DNA from 4 places in the Nonomuraea sp. NPDC049158 genome. Region 1 is predicted to be linked to each of the others. Evidence: riboswitches for the same ligand, from Rfam matches in the RefSeq annotation. Region 1 holds a riboswitch; each other region holds the start of a gene.
What was found. A riboswitch is a leader RNA that binds a small molecule or an ion and turns the genes downstream of it on or off. The one in region 1 is predicted to bind cyclic di-AMP.
Positions count from the first base shown of each region.

Region 2: another riboswitch for cyclic di-AMP. It lies ahead of AB0B61_RS12120 (C40 family peptidase); the one in region 1 lies ahead of AB0B61_RS05455 (hypothetical protein).
Region 3: another riboswitch for cyclic di-AMP. It lies ahead of AB0B61_RS40885 (CHAP domain-containing protein); the one in region 1 lies ahead of AB0B61_RS05455 (hypothetical protein).
Region 4: another riboswitch for cyclic di-AMP. It lies ahead of AB0B61_RS39535 (C40 family peptidase); the one in region 1 lies ahead of AB0B61_RS05455 (hypothetical protein).

Region 1 covers NZ_JBEZDM010000002.1:282,546-287,151, reverse strand. The annotation lists gene AB0B61_RS05470 (PadR family transcriptional regulator) at 1-380, opposite strand, end outside; gene AB0B61_RS05465 (MDR family MFS transporter) at 437-1,894, shown strand; gene AB0B61_RS05460 (DUF5302 domain-containing protein) at 1,943-2,143, shown strand; cyclic di-AMP (ydaO/yuaA leader) riboswitch at 2,308-2,443, shown strand; gene AB0B61_RS05455 (hypothetical protein) at 2,625-3,365, shown strand; gene AB0B61_RS05450 (alpha/beta hydrolase) at 3,491-4,333, shown strand; gene AB0B61_RS05445 (hypothetical protein) at 4,399-4,606, opposite strand, start outside.
Region 2 covers NZ_JBEZDM010000004.1:377,735-382,340, reverse strand. The annotation lists partial or broken gene AB0B61_RS12135 (RDD family protein) at 1-381, opposite strand, end outside; gene AB0B61_RS12130 (hypothetical protein) at 427-1,314, shown strand; gene AB0B61_RS12125 (amino-acid N-acetyltransferase) at 1,337-1,894, opposite strand; cyclic di-AMP (ydaO/yuaA leader) riboswitch at 2,183-2,343, shown strand; gene AB0B61_RS12120 (C40 family peptidase) at 2,349-3,392, shown strand; gene AB0B61_RS12115 (LuxR C-terminal-related transcriptional regulator) at 3,453-3,665, opposite strand; gene lysX (bifunctional lysylphosphatidylglycerol synthetase/lysine--tRNA ligase LysX) at 4,257-4,606, opposite strand, start outside.
Region 3 covers NZ_JBEZDM010000027.1:85,544-90,149, reverse strand. The annotation lists gene AB0B61_RS40900 (extracellular solute-binding protein) at 1-1,192, opposite strand, end outside; gene AB0B61_RS40895 (GntR family transcriptional regulator) at 1,323-1,979, shown strand; gene AB0B61_RS40890 (LysE family translocator) at 2,118-2,747, opposite strand; gene AB0B61_RS40885 (CHAP domain-containing protein) at 2,831-3,382, opposite strand; cyclic di-AMP (ydaO/yuaA leader) riboswitch at 3,524-3,665, opposite strand; gene AB0B61_RS40880 (YciI family protein) at 3,972-4,313, shown strand; gene AB0B61_RS40875 (DUF6596 domain-containing protein) at 4,310-4,606, shown strand, end outside.
Region 4 covers NZ_JBEZDM010000025.1:106,951-111,556, forward strand. The annotation lists gene AB0B61_RS39525 (LuxR C-terminal-related transcriptional regulator) at 1-2,078, shown strand, start outside; gene AB0B61_RS39530 (helix-turn-helix transcriptional regulator) at 2,061-2,828, opposite strand; cyclic di-AMP (ydaO/yuaA leader) riboswitch at 2,946-3,082, shown strand; gene AB0B61_RS39535 (C40 family peptidase) at 3,086-3,688, shown strand; gene AB0B61_RS39540 (GNAT family N-acetyltransferase) at 3,714-4,133, opposite strand.

The DNA of each region.
Region 1 (4,606 bases):
AGGACGGCCAGCCGCTGCTGCAAGCGCGCCCTGATGCGCTCCACCACCGCGATCGCCGACTCCTTGTCGAGCAGCGGGAGCAGGAACGCCTGGAGAGCCACCTCGCTGCGCATCGCACCGGTCGGCTCGTGCTCGATCAGCCAGGAGCGCAGCTGCCCGGCGCCCTCAGGCGTGATCGCGTACATTTTCCGCCCGCGCGCCCCCTCTGACTCGACCGCCACCAGCCCGTCGGCGGCCATCTTCACCAACTCCGGATAGATCTGCGTGTGCCCGGCCTGCCAGACGTGATTGAGCGACCGCTCGAAGGATTTCGCCAGGTCGTAGCCGCTGGCCGACCCCGTGGCGTCGAGGAGCCCGAGCAGCGCGATCCGTAGGGACATGCCGGCCAGCATACCAATGGATTGACATGTCAGTCCTTACATGTCAATCTCCACACGTGAATACTGACACGAAAGACGCGAAGCGCGGAGGCGATGGCCTCCTGCTGGTCGCCGTGCTCGGCGGCATGTTCTTGGGAATGCTCGACCAGACGATCGTCGGTACGGCCCTGCCGCGGATCATCACGGAGCTGGGCGGCGTCGACCTCTACACCTGGGTCGTCACGGCCTACCTGCTGACCTCGACCGTGACCGTGCCCCTCTATGGAAGGTTGTCGGACCAGCACGGCAGAAAGCCGCTGGTGCTGATCGGGATGTCCGTGTTCCTCCTGGGGTCGGCGTTGTGCGGGGTGGCCCAGGACATGACGCAGCTCATCCTGTTCCGCGCGTTGCAGGGCTTGGGCGCGGGCGCGCTGCTGCCGCTGTCGATCGCCCTGGTGCTCGAACTGTTCCCGCCGGAGAAGGGCGGCGCGCGGGTGCAGGGCGCGATGGGCGGGGTGATGGCGCTCAGCTACCTCGCCGGGCCGTTCCTGGGCGGGCTCTTCACCGATCACGCGAGCTGGCGCTGGGCCTTTTATGTGAACGTGCCGATCGGGCTGGTCCTGATCGCGATCATCGTGCTGCGCCTGCCGCGCCGGCCGGGGCATGGCGGCGGGCGGCCCGACTATCTGGGCATCGGGGTCTTCACGGTGGGCATCAGCGCGCTGCTCATCGGCCTGACCGAGAAGGGGCTCGACGGCCACACCTGGACCAGCGCGCCGGTGGTCGGGCCGATCGTGCTGGGTCTGGTGTCGCTCGTGGTGTTCGTGGTGGTGGAGCGGCGGGCCGAGGCGCCCATCATGCCCATGCACCTGTTCCGGAACCGTACGTACACGCTGGTCAACGTGACCTCCTTCTTCACCGCCTTCTGTATGTTCGCCGGTGTGGTGTTCCTGCCGCGCTACTTCCAGGAGGCGCTCGGCGCCAGCGCCACCGAGTCGGGACTGCGGATCTACCCGCTGACCCTGGCCATGGTGGTGGGCAGCATGGTCGTGGGCGCGCTGATCAGCCGGACGCGCGTCTACAAGCCGTGGCTGGTGGCGGCGCCGTTCCTCCTGGTCGTGGGCACGCTGCTGTGCGCCGGCCTGACGGTGGACACGCCTGCCTGGGTGCTCGTCGGGTGGATGGCGCTGATCGGCCTCGGCATGGGCCCGATGCTCTCCGGCCTGACCGTGGCCGTGCGGGACTCGGTGCCGCCCCAGTACATGGGTACGGCCTCGGCCAACCTGACGTTCTTCCGCCAGATCGGCGGCTCGGTCGCCCTGGCGCTGGCCGGCACCGCCTACACCTCCGTCATCGCCACCGAGGCGCCGCTGCACGGGCTGGCCGCCGCGCACGCCTCGGCCGCGGCCCTGGTCATCCCCTCGCTGGGTGTGGCGGGCGCCCTCGTGGCGCTGGTCGCCCTGATCGCCATGCCCGGTGCGCGGATCGACCGGGAAACCCCGCAGCCCAAGGTCGAGGCCAGTTTCGCGTCCTGAGCGCCGTCATGGGAAGCTGGTTCTTGTCCCCAACACCAGGAGGTCCTCATGGCGGAAACACCGGAGCCGGAAGTCGACGAAACTCCCGAGGACGAGATGAAGCGCAAGTTCCGCGAGGCGCTGGATCGCAAGCGTAACCAGCATGCCGACTCGAGCGCGGGTGGCAGGGGCAACGACCCTTCCAAGATTCACGGCGCTCACGGGCCCGCCGCCAGCAAGCGTTCTTTCAGGCGGAAGAGCGGCGGTTGACCTGAGCTTTTCTGGGGGTACGGCATGCCGTACCCCCTTTTTTCTTGACCTCCTAGGTAGATCTTCGCCCGTTTCATGGCCTTATGTTTGCCTTTGTCCGGTTCGGTACCTATAGTTCATGGAGTTACCAGCCGGTGACTTTGGGGCTTCAACAGGGGAGTACCAACCGGCAGGCGCCGAATCCCGCTCGCGGGAACCGGGGAACCAAACGTTCCTTAGGGGTGAATCCGACCGCGGTCGGTAGGGCATCTCCACGTCCGAACCCGTCAGCTAACCCGGTAGGCGAGATGGAGAGGACACCTACCGCATGCGTAACCCCCGCGTCGTGCCGCCAGCCCGCGTGTTGTCGTCCGCTGACTGACCGGCACCTTCCCCCCGCTCTTCCACGCTCCACGTAGCGCCCGTTTGGCGTTTTGCCCGGCTACGCACACCTTTCGCGAGCGCAATCCCCTTGTTCCCGTATAAAGGACTTTGCTACTCCATGTCTGTTCGATCTGCCATGCTCACCGCCGCCGTCGTCGGTGCGATCTCCATCGGCGCAGGCACCGCCGCACACGCCGATTCCGGCAGTGACAAGAAGGTCCTGCTCAAGGGCAAGACCACCGCGTCCTACTTCTGGGACGACTCCTCCGGCCGCGCCGGGGACACCGGGCTGCCGGCCAGCGGCAAGCCCATGCAGAAGGGGCTCGCCGCCAGCCCGAGCTGGCCGCTCATGACCGAGGGCTACGTCGTCTACAAGGGCAAGAAGATGCCCTTCTTCGTCGGCGACCGCGGCCCGGGCGTGCCGTCCTCCAGCGGCGTCATGCTCGACCTCGACGCCAAGACCTTCGCCGCCCTGACCGGCGGCCGCTTCAACTCCAGCACGCTGGGCGTGGACGGCAACGGTGGCGCGGGCCACATCAAGATCGACTACGTCATCACCAAGTGGGGCAGTGGCCCGGGCAAGAAGAACTACCCGCTGCCCTTCTCCACCGGTTCGTACGCCGTCGTGGACCGCAACCCCGCCAAGCCCCCGAAGATCGTGGCCGAGGGCGACAAGCCCGCCGCGGTCAAGCCCGCTCCCGCCAAGGCCGTGCCGGTGGCCGCCAAGAAGGCCGACAAGGCCGAAGAGAAGGTCGTTGAGTCGAACGCCATCGGTGGCGCCGCCGCGGCGGTCGCGCTGGCGATGTTCGGCGGCTCGACGGTCGGCCGCGACCGGATCCGCAAGCTCGTCCGGCGCTGACGGCCGTCAGGTCCGAAGACGGTCTCGCTGGCGGCCGCCAGGTCCGGAGCCGACGATCTCGATGGTCGTCAAGTCCGGAGCTGGCGGTCTTTGCGTCGCGGGAAACAGAATGTCATTCTGACCTGGTGACCATTGCAGCCGCCAACGGCATCGAGATCGCGTACGAGACCTTCGGCTCACCCGGCGGACGTCCCCTGCTCCTCATCATGGGGCTCGGCGCCCAGCTCATCCACTGGGACGACGAGCTCTGCGAGCTCCTGGCGGAGCAGGGCCATCACGTCGTCAGATTCGACAACCGGGACTCCGGACTCTCCACACACCTGCACGACGAGGGCGTTCCCACACTGGGGACGTCCTCTTCGTATCTGCTGGACGACATGGCCGACGACGCCGCCGGGCTGATGGACGTCCTCGGCTGGACCGCCGCCCACGTCGTGGGCGCCTCGATGGGCGGGATGATCGCCCAGACGCTCGCCATCCGGCACCCCGAGCGGGTCCTGACCCTTACCTCGATCATGTCGACGCCCGGCCCGGACGTGGCCCCGCCCACGCCGGAGGCCAGCGCGGTGCTGCTCGCCGCGCCCCCGACCGATCGGGACGCCGTGCTCGCCCAGTCCTTGAGGACCTGGGCGGTGATCGGTTCGCCCGGCTTCGACATGGACCGGGAACGCATCCTGCGGCTGTCCGGCCAGGCGTACGACCGGTGCTTCGACCCGCCGGGCACGACCCGGCAGCTGGCCGCGATCATGGCCTCCGGTGACCGCACGGAGCGGCTCGGCACGCTGGGGATCCCCGCCCTGGTCATCCACGGCGAGGCCGACGCTCTCGTCCCGGTCGCCGCCGGCCACGCCACGGCGGCGGCGATTCCGGGCGCCACGCTGCTGACGTTCCCCGGTATGGGCCATGACCTGCCCCGGCCGCTCTGGCCGGACATCGTCGGCGCCATCACCAAGCTCACCACGAGCTGACGTAAGGGATCGGTGGAGGTCGGTGGCTCGTGTCCGCCGCGCCCGGACGCGAGCCACCGGATCTCTCAGACCTCCAGCTTCTCCTCGATCCCGCGGAGCTGGTGCCGGGCCAGCGCCAGGTTGGCCCGTGCCCGATCCAGTGCGAGATAGAGGAAGAGCCCCTTGCCGCCGCGGCCGGTGATCGGCCGGATGATGTGGTACTGGCCGCCGAGCGTGATCAGGATGTCCTCGATGGAGTCCTTGAGCCCCAGCGAGTCCATCGTGCGCAGCTTG
Region 2 (4,606 bases), on a different contig from region 1:
GATCCCGCCGAGCAACGTCCCGACAGCCGGGATGATGCCGAGGAGGTATCCACCCCAGGTGCCACCGGCCCGCTTGAGCGCCACGTCGTTCGGCAGGCCGCCCGGAGGCAGCATGTTGCCCGCGGGCACGATCTTGATCCCCATGACCATCTTGCCGACCGTCTGGCCGCTCATCTTGGTCATGAAGAACTCGTAGGCGACGTACACCGCCGTCATCACGACGGCGATGATGGCGTTGTAGGCGGTGTAGCCCAGCCAGCCGGTCGTCGTGCCGGTCGCGGAGTTGTAGCCGGCCAGCAGGATGGCCCCGAAGACGAGACCGATCACCCAGTTCGCGATGCCGAAGATGACACCGTCGATGATCCTCGCCACGAGCCGCTGCCACCACTCGGCGAGCGGGGCCGGGGCGCCGGGAGGCTGAACCCCGTGTGGCTGCTGCTGCCCGTAACCGGGCTGCTGACCATACGGCTGCTGCCCGTAGGCGGGCTGCTGGCCGTACTGCTGTTGCTGCTGACCGTAGTCCGGCTGGCCGTACTGCTGCTGGCCGTAGCCGGGTTGCGACGGCTGCTGCTGCCCGTAACCGGGCTGCTGGCCGTAACCAGGCTGGGACTGCTGCTGCTGCCCGTAATTGGGCTGCTGGCCATAGCCGGGCTGCTGGCCCGACGGGGGCTGCTGGCCGTACTGCTGCTGACCGTAACCGGGTTGCGATTGCGGCTGCTGACCATAGCCGGGCTGGGACGGCTGCTGCTGCCCGTAACCGGGCTGCTGGCCGTAACCAGGCTGGGATTGTGGCTGCTGGCCGTAACCGGGTTGCGATTGCGGCTGCTGACCGTAGTTGGGCTGGCCGTACTCGGGTTGCTGACCCGAAGCCTGCTGCTGACCGTATCCGGGTTGCTGACCGTATCCGGGCTGCTGACCGTATTCAGGTTGCTGGCCGTAGCCCGGCTGCTGCTGCCCGTACTGCGGCTGTTGTCCGTACTGCGGTTGCTGCGGTTGCTGCGGCTGCTGGCCGTAGCCGGGCTGCTGCCCGTACTGCTGCTGCTGGCCGTAGCCCTGCTGCTGCTGCCCGTAGTTGGGTTGCTGACCGTAGGCGTCGTCCGCCCGGTAGCCAACGACCGTCGCATCCGGGTCGGGCTCGCCATAGGGACGGCCCGCGTTGTGATGTCCGTATTCAGATCCGCCAGGCGCAGAGTTCTCGCCGGATTCGTCCTGTGGATACGGCGGCTGTCCGGTGCTCACCGTGTCACCTCGCTTCGAGTGCGCATGTGGCACGTGTCAGGACACATGCCTGTGCTGCCCAACGTATCGACATAGGTATCAACAATCACCTTTCCCATTAGTCAAGGTCCGCGTCACCCGATGTCAGGTGGAGAAGCATGCGGGTGTTCCCCAGGGTGTTGGGCTTGACGTGTTCGAGGTCGAGGAACTCGGCGACACCCTCGTCGTACGAGGCCAGCAGCTCCGCATAGACCTCGGGTGAGACCGGGGTGCCCTGTACGGGGCGGAATCCATGCCTCGCGAAAAAATCCACCTCAAAAGTCAGACAGAAAACCCGGCGCAGGCCGAGTTCCCGGGCCGTTTTGATCAAGGAAGAGACGATCCGGTGCCCGATTCCGAAGCCACGGAACTCCGGATCGACGGCCACCGTGCGAATCTCCGCGAGATCCTCCCAAAGCACATGCAGCGCGCCACAGCCGACCACTTGGCCGCCACGCTCGGCGATCCAGAACTCCTGCACGTCCTCGTACAGCGTGACGGTGGCCTTCTCCAGAAGCCGGGGACCGGCGCCCGCGTAGGTGTCGACCAGGAGACGGATGGTCCTGACATCCGGCGTGCGGGCACGCCGGACGACGACTTCCGTGTCCGGGACTGTCACTTCGGCGACCTGCTCCATGGGTCTCCAGCGTACAGATCCGATTACGGCCTCCCCCTAACTCTGACGTCTCTCCCATCTCATGACATCTCGTGGTTGATCGAGCACGATGAGGGATCCCTTGGCCCATAGGCTTCCATGCCTTGACGAACTTGGTGCAAAAAGGACATAAAGTTTGTTCAGCACCGGCAAGCACGAGATCACCCCGTGACCCTTCGGTTGCGAAACCTCTACAGACTTGGCAGTTCTGGTTGAGCACGAACCCGGAGTGCACTAGTGTCCAGCGACGATGTCACCCACGCGAGCCAGCGTGGAGACGCGCCCAATCCCCGTAAGGGGAGCCGGGGACCCGCCGGTGGCGACCTCATCCCGACGCCACCACCCATGGGGTGAATCCGAGCGAGTCGTTCGGTAGGGCTGCTCCGGCCCGAACCCGTCAGCTAACCCGGTAGGCGCCGATGAGAGGAGCTGGTTGGTGAAGCAGACCCGCGATCGCGAGGGGAAGCCGACGGGCGCTCACGCCCGCCGTCCGGAGCTCCGGAAGATCCCTACCCGGCTGGGTGTCATCGCGGCGACCATCGCCACCCTCCTCTTCGCCGCCCCCGTCGGCTCCGCCGTCGCCGATCCCAAGCCCTCGCTGAAGGATCTGGCCAAGCAGGCCGAAGAGCTCCACACCCAGATCGAGACGCTGAGCGAGGAGTTCAACGGCCAGCGGGAGAAGCTCAAGACCGCCAAGAAGTCGGCTGAGGCGGCCCGGAAGACGCTGTCCACCAGTGAGGCCGATCTGGCCGCCAAGCGCGCCAAGGCCGCGCTGCTGGCCCAGAACGCCTACATCAACGGCGGCTTCGGCCAGGCGCTGGCATTCACCACCTCCGACGACCCCGAGAGCTTCCTCGACCAGGCGGCCACCACCTACGCGATAGAGCAGCAGCAGGGCTTCGAGGTCAACCAGGTGACCACGGCCAGGCAGGCCGCCGAGCAGGCCAGAGCCAGCGCCAAGACGCGCATCGACGAGGTCGAGAAGATCGTCGAGAACCTCGGCACCAAGCGCGACAAGATCACCACGCTCGTCTCCAAGGTCGAGAGCAGCCTGTTCAAGCGCGCGATCGGTGAGGCCGGCCGTCCCGGCACCCGGGCCACGCGGGTCGACCTGCCGGTCATCGGCGCCGGCAAGGCCGCCACGGCCGCCAGGTGGGCGCTCACGCAGCAGCTCAAGCCGTACGTCTGGGGCGCCGAGGGGCCGACCTCATACGACTGCTCCGGCCTCGTGATGGCGGCCTACCAGCGGGTGGGCATCTCACTGCCGCACTACACGGGCGACCAGTGGACGGCCGGACGGCACATCTCCAAGGAGGAGCTGCGCGCCGGCGACCTGGTCTTCTTCTATGGCGACCTGCACCACGTCGGCATCTACATCGGCGGCGGCATGATGGTCCACGCGCCGCAGACCGGTGACGTCGTACGGATCGCCTCCATCGCCCGCCGTCCGTTCGCGGGCGCCGTACGCATCGCCGACTGACCTCCGGGCACCACAGGCACTCTGACCGCTGGGGCCCTGGCGGCTGGGCCGGTCGAGCGGTCAGATGAGCTGGCGGCGGGCGGCCCAGGCCACGGCCTCGATCGCGGTGGCGACTCCGATGCGGTCGCAGATACCCCGTAGTCTCCGGCGTACCGTGCGCCCGCTGATATCCAGTCGTCTGCCAACCCGATCAACCGTGACCCCCTTGGCAAGCTCCGCCAGCAACGCGATATCCGCGTGGCTAAGCTCGACGCTCTCAGTGAGCACATACATCGGGAGCCCTCCCCCCAACAGCAGAACTCGAGACGTCTATGTCCGAGCAGTGCTGCTGCTCGTCTCGCAGACGGTAAGCGCATTCTGGAAAGGTCGTCAAGCCAGCGAATACTGCCCTCTGACCATCGCCATTGACATGATCGGCGGTATGTGAAGTACTCGCCATATGTCGGCACACTTCGGGGCCAGATGAGGGATCACAGCCGTCCTTACAACGGCTCCAGCGCGAGCCCTGTGGACCTGCCGGGCTTCGATCCGGTGAACGCGAATATTATTCGCACTTCATATGTGCATCATCGGAAATATGGCTGCTTGCGGCCGGGTCGGCGATGCGCGTCAAGGAGTATGAACGGTTCAGGCGCCGGAGGGAGGCGCCGCCCATCGCGGCCCGGCGCGGGCGGCCGGGAGATGGCTTGCCCGGCGCGCCGGCCCGCGTCAACGAACCGGCGAAGGTCGCCGCCCGCGTTCTCCTACTCGCCGCAGGAGACCGGACCGCTGTCAACCCCATCGGCCCGGCAGCGTCCGTACGCGGGCGCCGCGAACCGGCGAACCGGACCGGTTCGGCCCGGCGTGGGAGCCGGGCCGACATACTCAGTTGGTCGGCTTGACCAGCGGGAACAAGATCGTTTCCCGGATGCTCTTGCCCGTGAAGGCCATGATCATCCGGTCGATCCCGGCCCCCATGCCACCCGTGGGCGGCATGGCGTACTCCAGCGCCTGCAGGAAGTCCTCGTCGAGCTGCATGGCCTCCGGGTCGCCCCCGGCGGCCAGCAGTGACTGCTCCACCAGGCGCCGGCGCTGCTCGACCGGGTCGACGAGCTCGGAGTAGGCGGTGCCCAGCTCGGTGCCGAACCCGATGAGGTCCCACTTCTCGGTCAGCAGCGGGTTGTCGCGGTGCTGGCGGGTCAGCGGGGAGGTCTCCAGCGGGTAGTCCATGACGA
Region 3 (4,606 bases), on a different contig from region 1:
CCACCGTCTGAGTGAACGCCCCCTCGACGTCATAGCGGGTGGGCTGCTGCACCGGGTTGACCTTGGCCGCCTGCTCCCGCATGACCGGGAACGGGTCGGCGGCGTAGAACGGGTCGGTGGCCAGCCGCTTGGCCCACGCGTCGGCCGAGGGGCCGTAGGCGGGGTAGGTCGGCGCGCTCTTCTGGTAGCCGGCGTCGGTGGTCATCCACTGGATGATCTCGGCGGCGCCCTTCATGTTCTTGGAGTGGCGAGAGACCAGGTAGACGCCGCCGCCCGCACTGCCGGACCAATTGGTCGTCTCGCCCTCCCAGGACGGGTACGGTGCCGCGGCGATCTGCCCGTCGGGCGTGGCGAACAGGTCCTTGGGCTTGAACAGGTAGTCGCCGAGCCAGGAGGCGCCGGGCAGCATGAGGACCTTGCCCTCCTTGCCCAGTTTGGCCATCTCCGGGTCGAAGAGCCCGGCCTTGGTGAGCGAGCCGTTCTTGATCAGGGGGTCGAGCACGTCGGCGACCCGGGTGCACTTGGCGTCCTTCAGGTTGATGTGCACCTTGTCCGGCCCGGTCACCTGCTGGATCGGACAGCCGCTGGACCAGAAGTAGTCGTAGTAGGTGAAGAAGCTGCCCGCGCTGCCGATGACGTAGCCGGGGTGCTCCTTGGCCACCCGCTCGCCCAGCGCCCGGTAGTCGGTCCACGTCTTGGGGAGCTGGTAGCCGAAGCGCTCCATGAGCGGCTTGTTGTACCAGAGCACGGTCTGGGCCAGGTCGTTGCGTAAGCAGTACAGCTTGCCGCCGACCTCGCAGGGCGCGTTGGCCGTGCCGAAGTTCTCGCGGATCTGCTGCGGTATCAGCGAGTCGAGGGGCTGGGCGTAGTTCAGCTTCCCGGCGAACTGGGAGACCACGTTGGGCTGCCCCGCGAAGACGACGTCCGGCCAGCCCTTACCGGTGCGGTTGAACAGCTGGATCTTCGTCAGCAGGCTCTGCCCGTCGTAGGTCTCGACCTTCATCCTCAGGTTCGGGTGGGTCTTCTTGAACTGCTCGAATCCGGCCAGCCGGGTGGGGTCACTCCACACCAGCAACGTCGCGTCGCGGTCCTCGGTGATGGCCCCGCCGACGGCTGCGGGCGTGCTGGACGAACAGGCGGTGAGCAGGGCGGCTGCGAGGCACGCCGTTATGGGGATGCGGAGTCTGATCACAGCTGGCCTCGACATAATCGTGTACGATGTTTGAAGTCAGATGTTGCATGCACGTTACGTCCACGTCAACCCCATGTGCCGCTATGTTTGAACGCCAGGAGGCTTGGATGAACGACTCCCCGAGGCTTGGATGACTGACTCCCCATCGCCAGAACTGGCGCTCCCACGGCGGCAGGTGCTCGCCGACGACGTCTACGACGTGTTGCGAGAGATGCTGCTCAGCGGGCATATCCCGCTCGGCAGCCGGGTCAAGATCGACGCTCTGGCCGCGCAGCTCAAGATCTCCAACACGCCGATCCGCCAGGCCCTGGGGCGGCTGGAGGCCGACGGGCTGGTCAGCAAGCATCCCTACCGCGGCTTCGTCGCCGCCGACCTGCCCGACCGCAAGACGATCTCCGACCTCTACGAGTGCAGGCTGCTGCTCGAACCTCCCACTGCGGCCCGCGCCGCCCAGGAGTTCCGTACGGAGGATCGGGCGTTCCTGCGCCGGCAGGTCGACGTGCCGGGCGGCGACCTCACCGCGATGGCCAAGGCCGACGAACTGCTGCACGGCAAACTCGCCCAGATGTCCGGGAACCTGGTCGTGGCCGACACGCTGGAGCGGTTGTTCGTCCGTTCGCGCGCTTTCCGGATCTTCTACGCCAGGGAAGGCGCCGCCGAGCTCACGCGCGCCGAGCACGAGGCCATCGTGCGGGCGGTCGTGGCGGGCGACGGCCCGGCCGCGGCGGACGCGATGACCGGCCACCTGCGGTCGGCGGGGGAGCGAATGCTCGCGTCACTGCCGTGAGGCTCGCGGCCGGCGGCCTGCTCCCGGGCATGTCCCCAGCCGCCACGTAGATGAGAGTCGCGGATTAGCGTCGCCCGGCAGGGCGGGGCCAGGTGGGTGGCGGAGGCCGCGTTCCTCCGCCGGCTGTGCCGCAGTCGGTCAGCGTTCGGCCGCGAGGGTGACGCCCAAACCGATGAACACGCTCCCGGTCGCGGCGTCGATCCGGCGGCGCACCGCCTGACGGCCGCGCAGCCAGCCGCCGATGCGCCCGGCCAGCACGCCGACCGTCGCGTCGGCCAGGAACTCCAGGACGATCAGGATGGCGCCGAGGACGGCGAACTGCAGCCAGACCGGCCCCGCCCCGGGATCGATGAACTGGGGCAGGAAAGCGACCATGAACGTGAACGTCTGCGGATTGGCCATGGAGGAGACCACGCCGTTGAGGAAGGCACGCCGGCCGGACATTCCGCGGCTGGCCGGATCGTCGGCCTGGCTGTTCTTGCGGTTGCGGATCATCTGGACGCCGAGGTAGATCAGGTACGCGGCGCCGGCGAGCCGTAGCACCGTGAACACGACCGGGAACGTCGTCAGCAGCACGGCGAGCCCGGCGGCGGCCGCGGCGATGTACAACGCGTCACCCGTGATCACGCCGACCGTGGCCAGCAGCCCGGCGCGGGGCCCACCCCGCAGACCGCATCCCAGCACGAACAGCATGTCCGGTCCGGGGGTGATCAGAGCGACGATGGTGGTCGCGGTGAAAACGGCGAGCAGGTGCGGATCGATCGGCATGTGATGATCTTTCCACCTCTGGTGTCGGCGCACCGCTCCGGGGGGACGCCGCTCGGGGGGTGCCACAGGCGCCAGACCAGTTGTCAGGCGGCGTACTGCGGGTAGCCGTAGCCGACGACCTGGGAGGTGGGACGGACGCGCTGCTCGACCTTGCCGTTGCCGGTGTTGCCCTCGACCGTGGAGATCGTGCCGTCGCCGTTGTCCTTGACCACGAAGCCGACGTGGCTGATGGAGCTCAGGTCCTTGCTGCCGCTCCAGGAGTAGAAGACCACGGCGCCGGGCTTGGCCACGGTGCCCCAGCGGTGGTTGGCGGCGAACCACTTGGCGTGGGCGACGGTGTAGGCGTCCCAGCCGACCTGGGAGCGGGCGCCGGTCTCCTCGCCGACCCAGGAGACGAACATCGAGCACCAGGCGGCGTTCAGGTAGTCCTGCCTGCTGCCGCCGTCACGCTGGACGGTCTCGGCGGCGCGGGCCGAGTTCATGTACCACTTCTGGAACTTGGTGCCGCCGCCGTTGGCGTCCTCGGACGTTCCGACCTGGGCCTTGGCCAGGTTCAGGACCTGCTGGGCGGTGACGTTCACCTTGGTCTCGCCGTTCCTGCCGCCCTGCGCGGAGGCGGGGGCGGCCTGAGCCACGGCGGCGGTGTGCTGCGTGGGGGCCGTGGCGGCTGTGTCGGCGTTCGCCGCGGTGTGGGCGCCGAGGGCGGCGGCGGTGAGGGTCGCGCCGAGCGCGATCTTGGCATAGCTGATCTTGGGGGTGCGGATAATGGTGATTACTCCTTGCTTCCATTCCGCTTACCGGGTTAGCTGACGGGCTCGGGCGTGGAAGCTGCCCTACGGCACGTTGTCGTGCCGATTAGCCCCGATCGAGACATGGGTCCCCGGTCCCGCGCACAGGCGGGTTCAGCGGTCACAGGTGATTTCCTGTGATGCATGTGATGGGTATGACGTCCGTACTCGGACATTGGCGGCGCGGCCAGAGGGATACTCACTGTCTAGGCCAGGCGCACAGATGGGTATAACGCACCCCTGACCTGGGTAATTCCATCGCCATGAAATTGCCACGCCCAGCCCGGCCGGCTCGTCGATCCGTCAAGTAGCGGGGGTGCCTTGCTGAAGTCGCGCCAGGGCGCATCTGGAGAAGGTTCGCGTACGGTCTGTCGAATTCGCGTCGCCCGTCCGACGTAGAGGCGTACCGACCGGACGCACAGTCAAGGAGACCCTCATGGCCCAGTACGCGATCCTCATCTTCGACGACGCCGCGGCCGGCGACTACACCCCTGAGCAGCAGGCGGCGAGCCAGCGGCACGCCGACGACCTCGTCGACTCCGGCGCCATGATCGCGGCGTACGCGCTGCGGTCCGCCGACACCTCGTTGCGCGGCGACGCGGTCACCGACGGGCCCTTCATCGACGCCAAGGAAGTCGTCGCCGGCGTCTGCGTCATCGAGGCCCCTGACCTGGACGCCGCCCTGGACCTGGCGCGTCGCAACCCCGCCGTCCAGTGGGGCCGTGGCGGCGTCGAGGTACGTCCCGTCGCAGGCGGCATCGCGCCCGTCGCCCGATGACGGCTGCGACGGCCGCGGAACAGACGGCCCCGGAACAAGGGTGCGCGGGCCAGGCGGGCGCGAGACAGGCGGTGGCCGACGCGCATCGGCGCGAGTGGGCTTTCGTGCTCGCCGCGACGGTGCGCGTCGCGCAGGACCTGGACCTGGCCGAGGAGTCGAAGCTGCCCCTGCTGGTGGAGCCCGACGAGCCCGCTCCGCACAGGCTGACGGACCACGACGAGGCGGACGCGGCGAAACTCGAGGACGCCGTACCCGACGAACGGCTGCGGCTCATCTTCACCTGCTGCCATCCC
Region 4 (4,606 bases), on a different contig from region 1:
CCGCCTGGACCGGGACCCTGTCCCCGTATGAGATCGTCACCGAACTGGACGACCGGTTCGGCCTGCTCATAGCGGGCCCCCGGGCCGCCCCGCCGCGCCAGCGGACCCTGGAGGCGTCGATGGCCTGGAGCCACGACCTTCTGGAAGCGGACGAGCGGCTGCTGTTCCGCCGCCTCGGCGTTTTCCAGGCCGGGTTCACCCTGGCCGCGGCCCAGAACGTCTGCGGCTTCGACGGCATCGCGGTCCTGCCCGCGCTGCGGCGGCTCGTGGACAAGTCCCTGCTCGTCGCGCTCGTCGCGGAGACCGGCGAGGGAGTGACGCGCTACCGGATGCTGGAGACGGTCCGCCACTACGCGCTGGGCCGCCTGACCTCGTCGGGCGAGCTGTCCGCCGTACAGGACCGTCATCTCACCACGTATCTCGCCATCGCCGAGGGCGCCGCCCCGCTCCTCGATACGGACAAGGACGCTTGGCGGGCGCTGATCCACGCCGAGTACCCCAACCTGCGTACGGCGCTCGAATGGGGTCTTTCGCTCGACGACCCGCACAAGGGACGCCGGCTGGCGGCGGCGCTGGCGTGGCTGTGGCACCTCGAAGGGCGCAGGCACGAAGGGCTGAGCCTGCTGCGCCTGGCGGCGGACAGAGGCTCGGGCCTCGACGAACATTCCGCCCTTCAGGCCCGGGTGCTCACCGGCCTGGCGCTGGTGGCCGACACGACGCACCCGTTCGGCGATGACTTCGACGCGGCGAACGCGGCCAGGGACATGGCCCGCGCCTGCGGAGACCCCCGAACCGCCCGCCTGGCGGGGGTACTGGGCGCGATCGGGCTGTTCGGCCACGATCTCGATGGCATGCGAGCCCAGGCGCTCGACATCCGCGCCGAAGCGAGCGCGGCCGGTGACGCGTTCGCCGCCGACGCGGCCGGCGCCGTCGCCGGTCTCGTGGCCCACTCCCTGGACGAGCACCAGGAGGCCATCACCCTCCTGGAGACCGCCGTCACCGGGCTCGTCCGCCGGGGCGACCGCGGGATCGCGGCCATGGCGCTCGGGCTGATGGCTCTCAGCAACGCCCACCTCGGCCGGCTTCGGCAGGCCGGGGACCTGGCCGCTCAGGCCGTCGACGTCGCGCACCCGCTCGCCGACTACCACCGGGTCGGCACCGCCCGGAGTGTCCTGGCCTTCGTCCGCGGGCTCCAGGGCCGACCGGCCGAGGCGCGAGAGGCCCTCGACCCGATCGTCCGCCTGGTGGACCGGGCGCCCGCGCAGCCCTTCATCCCACGGCTGGCGCTGGCGATCGGCCAGATCCACTTGGGGGACGGCCGGCCGGACCTCGCGATCGAGTCGTACCGCCGCGAGGCTTCCTGGTCCGGAGGCGACGCCTCGGACGAGGATCTCGCGCTCGAGACCCGCATAGCTCTCGTGGCCGCCCTGCGCGCGGCCGGTGACCTCGCGGCGGCCGAGCGCAGCTGCTCGGGCGCCCTCGAACTCGCCAGAACCCAGGGGATGCCGAGGCTGATCGCCGCCGCGCTGGAGCAGCAGGCGTTCCTGGCCGACCCGGATCGGGCCGTACTCCTGCACCACGAGGCCCTCGCCCTACGAGCCGAGCACGGACTCCGCCTGGCCTGCCTGGACAGTCTGGACGCGCTGGTCTCCCTGGCCGCCCAACGCGGCTCGCCGCTCCAGGCCGCCCGCCTGCTGGGCGCCTGCGACCGGGCGCGGGACGATCTGGGCTGTCCACGGCCGGACCACACCCTCCATACGGAGCCGGCCCTGGGGGCGCCCGAGTACGACGACGCGCTGGCCGAGGGCCGTCTGATGGACCTCGACGAGGCCATCGCCTACGCGCGGCGGGCCCGCACCACCCGGCGGCGGCCGGCGAGCGGCTGGGCCAGCCTGACCCCCGCCGAGCGCGAGGTCGTCCAGCTGGCCGTCGACGGGCTGACGAACCCGGAGATCGGCAAACGGCTCTTCATGAGCCGCAGTACGGTCAAGACGCACCTGGCTCACGTGTACGCGAAGCTGGGTGTCGCGAACCGTACCGAACTGGCCACATCAGTGGCATCAACGGTTCCCGACTAGCCGCGTGGTCTCGTCGTCGGCGGGGAAATACGCCTCGACGGCGACCCCTTCCAGGGTGATGTCGAACGCCGCGCCGAACGTCGTGATCGTACTGAAGAAGCAGAGCTCGTCCCCCCGATGCGTGATCCGTACGGGCAACGCGATGTCTGCGGGGTCGGGCAGAGGCGCCTCGCCATCGTCTCCATAGGTCAGCAGCTCCTCGTAGAGCGCGCTCAGCTCCGGATCACCCGCGCGGGCGACCTGCCTGGCGAGCCGGGGCAGCAGGAACCCGCGGACCTGCGCCAGGTTCCGCACGCGTGGCGCGAACCCGTCCGGATGCAGGCCGAGTCGCATCATGTTCACCGGCGGCCGCAGGAGGGCCGGGTCCACGTCGTCGAGGAAGACGTTCATGGCGTCGTTGGCCAGTAACAGGTTCCACCGGTGGTCCAGGGCCATCGCCGGATACGGCTCGTGACCGCGCAGGATCCGCTGGAGCGCCTCGTACGCCTTGCCCAGGTCGGGGTCGTCAAGCGGGCGCTCGGGGTAGATGGGCGCGTACCCGGCCGCGAGCAGCAGCCGGTTGCGCGCGCGCAGCGGCACATCGAGCTGCTCGGCCAGGCGCAGCACCATGGACCGGCTCGGGATCGTCCGCCCGGTCTCGACGAAGCTGACGTGCCGCGCGGACACGTCGGTCTGGAGGGCCAGGTCGAGCTGCGTGAGCCCGCGCAGGTGCCGCCAGTCTCGCAGCAACTCCCCTATCGGCTGATCCATGTGCATAGTGGCTGGTTCTACCTGGCCTTCCAGGGTGGTGTCGATTACCTGCCATGTCATGCCCGCCTAGTTGACGCCCGATTTTAGACAGTTTACAAGTCTTTGACCGTTTTGTTAGTGTTCGTCCCGCCTAATCCACTCACCCGCGTGGAGCCGGGGACCCAAGTTCCCTCTGGGGCGAATCGGCATAGCCGTAGGGCCACTTCCAGGCCCGAGCCCGTCAGCTAACCCGGTAGGCCGTATGGAAGGACACAGCAGTGGCTCCCCTCGCCATCTGCCTGGCGGCAGCCGTCGCCGGGCTCACTCTGGCCGCTCCAGCTCACGCCGACCCCACCACCCCTACCGGCCCCAGCACCTCTACCGGCACCGAGAGCAAGCCCGTCCAGCAGCAGACGGGCCAGACCACTCCGGCCTGGAAGGTCGCCCTGAAGTTCGCCATGAAGAAGCGCGGTATCCCGTACGTCTGGGGCGGGACCAGCGACAGCGGCTACGACTGCTCCGGGCTCATGCTCAAGGCGTACAAGCACGCCGGGATCGAGCTGCCGCGCACCACGACGGAGCAGTACAGCGCGTTCTCCAAGAAGATCTCCTGGGCCCACCTCAAGCCAGGTGACCTGGTCTTCTTCCACGGACTCGGGCACGTGGGGATGATCTCGAGGCCCGGATACATGGTGCACGCGCCGCACACCGGAGACGTGGTCAAGGAGGAGAAGCTCTCCGACTGGCGCAGGGACTCGTTCGCGGGCGCCGTACGGCCGGACCCCAAGGGCGTGCGGCTCTCCATCGAGCAACGCAAGACCACCCTGCTCACCGCCGGCCTGTGGCCAACGGCGGGGGCCCTGCGGACCAAGGTCCGGTAGCGCCCCGGCTCAGTGACGGAAGCCGTCACGGCGTGCGGAACCCCCGGAAGGTCACGGGCTTGCGGGTCTCGAATCCGAGCCGCTCGTAGAGGGCGATCGCGCCGGTGTTCGCCTCGGCCACATGTATGAAGGGACGTTCGTCACGAGCCACGATCCGGGCGACGAGCGCACCGACCAGGCGGGCGGCATGGCCTCGCCCGCGTGCCTCGGGGGCGGCGGCCCCGGCTTGGCCCGCGCGACGAGATCGAGCATCTCGGGCACGCTGTCCCTGCCGAGTTCGACCACCTCGGTGCCGGTCTCGGCAGGGCGGCGGCCGCCGCCGGACCAGGTCATCTGGCGGCCTTCGAGGACGAAGACCGGCTCCCAGTCCGGCGGCGGCACCGTTGCGCGGCTGAACATGTCGGCGAGCTCGCCTCGGCCGAGCAGCCGGGCGAGGTCGGCCCACTCCTGCGGATCCGGGTCGGCGCTCACCGCGGAGAAGGTCGCGACATCCGGCTGGTAAGTGGCCGCCCTGCCGAGCCGGCGGGCATGGTGCGCGTGGTGACCGCGCAGTGATGCGCCCACCGGGTCATCGAGCGCGATGGCGTCCCGGTTCGCCATGGTGCTGTGCCTCTCATGTCGTACGGTGCTGACGCCTGCCCAGCTGGGCAGCGATCAGGTCCAGCCGGTCATCCTACGGGCACAAGGCTGTGGCACCTCTCGGAACAGATCCTGATGTTCAGTCCGCGTGGCAGGTGATGTCGGCGGCGGGCAGGGTGACCAGGCGGTCTCGGCGCCGGCGACCCCGGTCCCGGCCATCACCCCGGCACCTACCGCCAGCGCGGCGAGCACAGCGGCCACCCGTTTCATTCATCGTCAACCCGAGTTGCTTCTTCGCCCGAGCATCGGGGGAAAGTACATCCCAGGTAATCGACACCA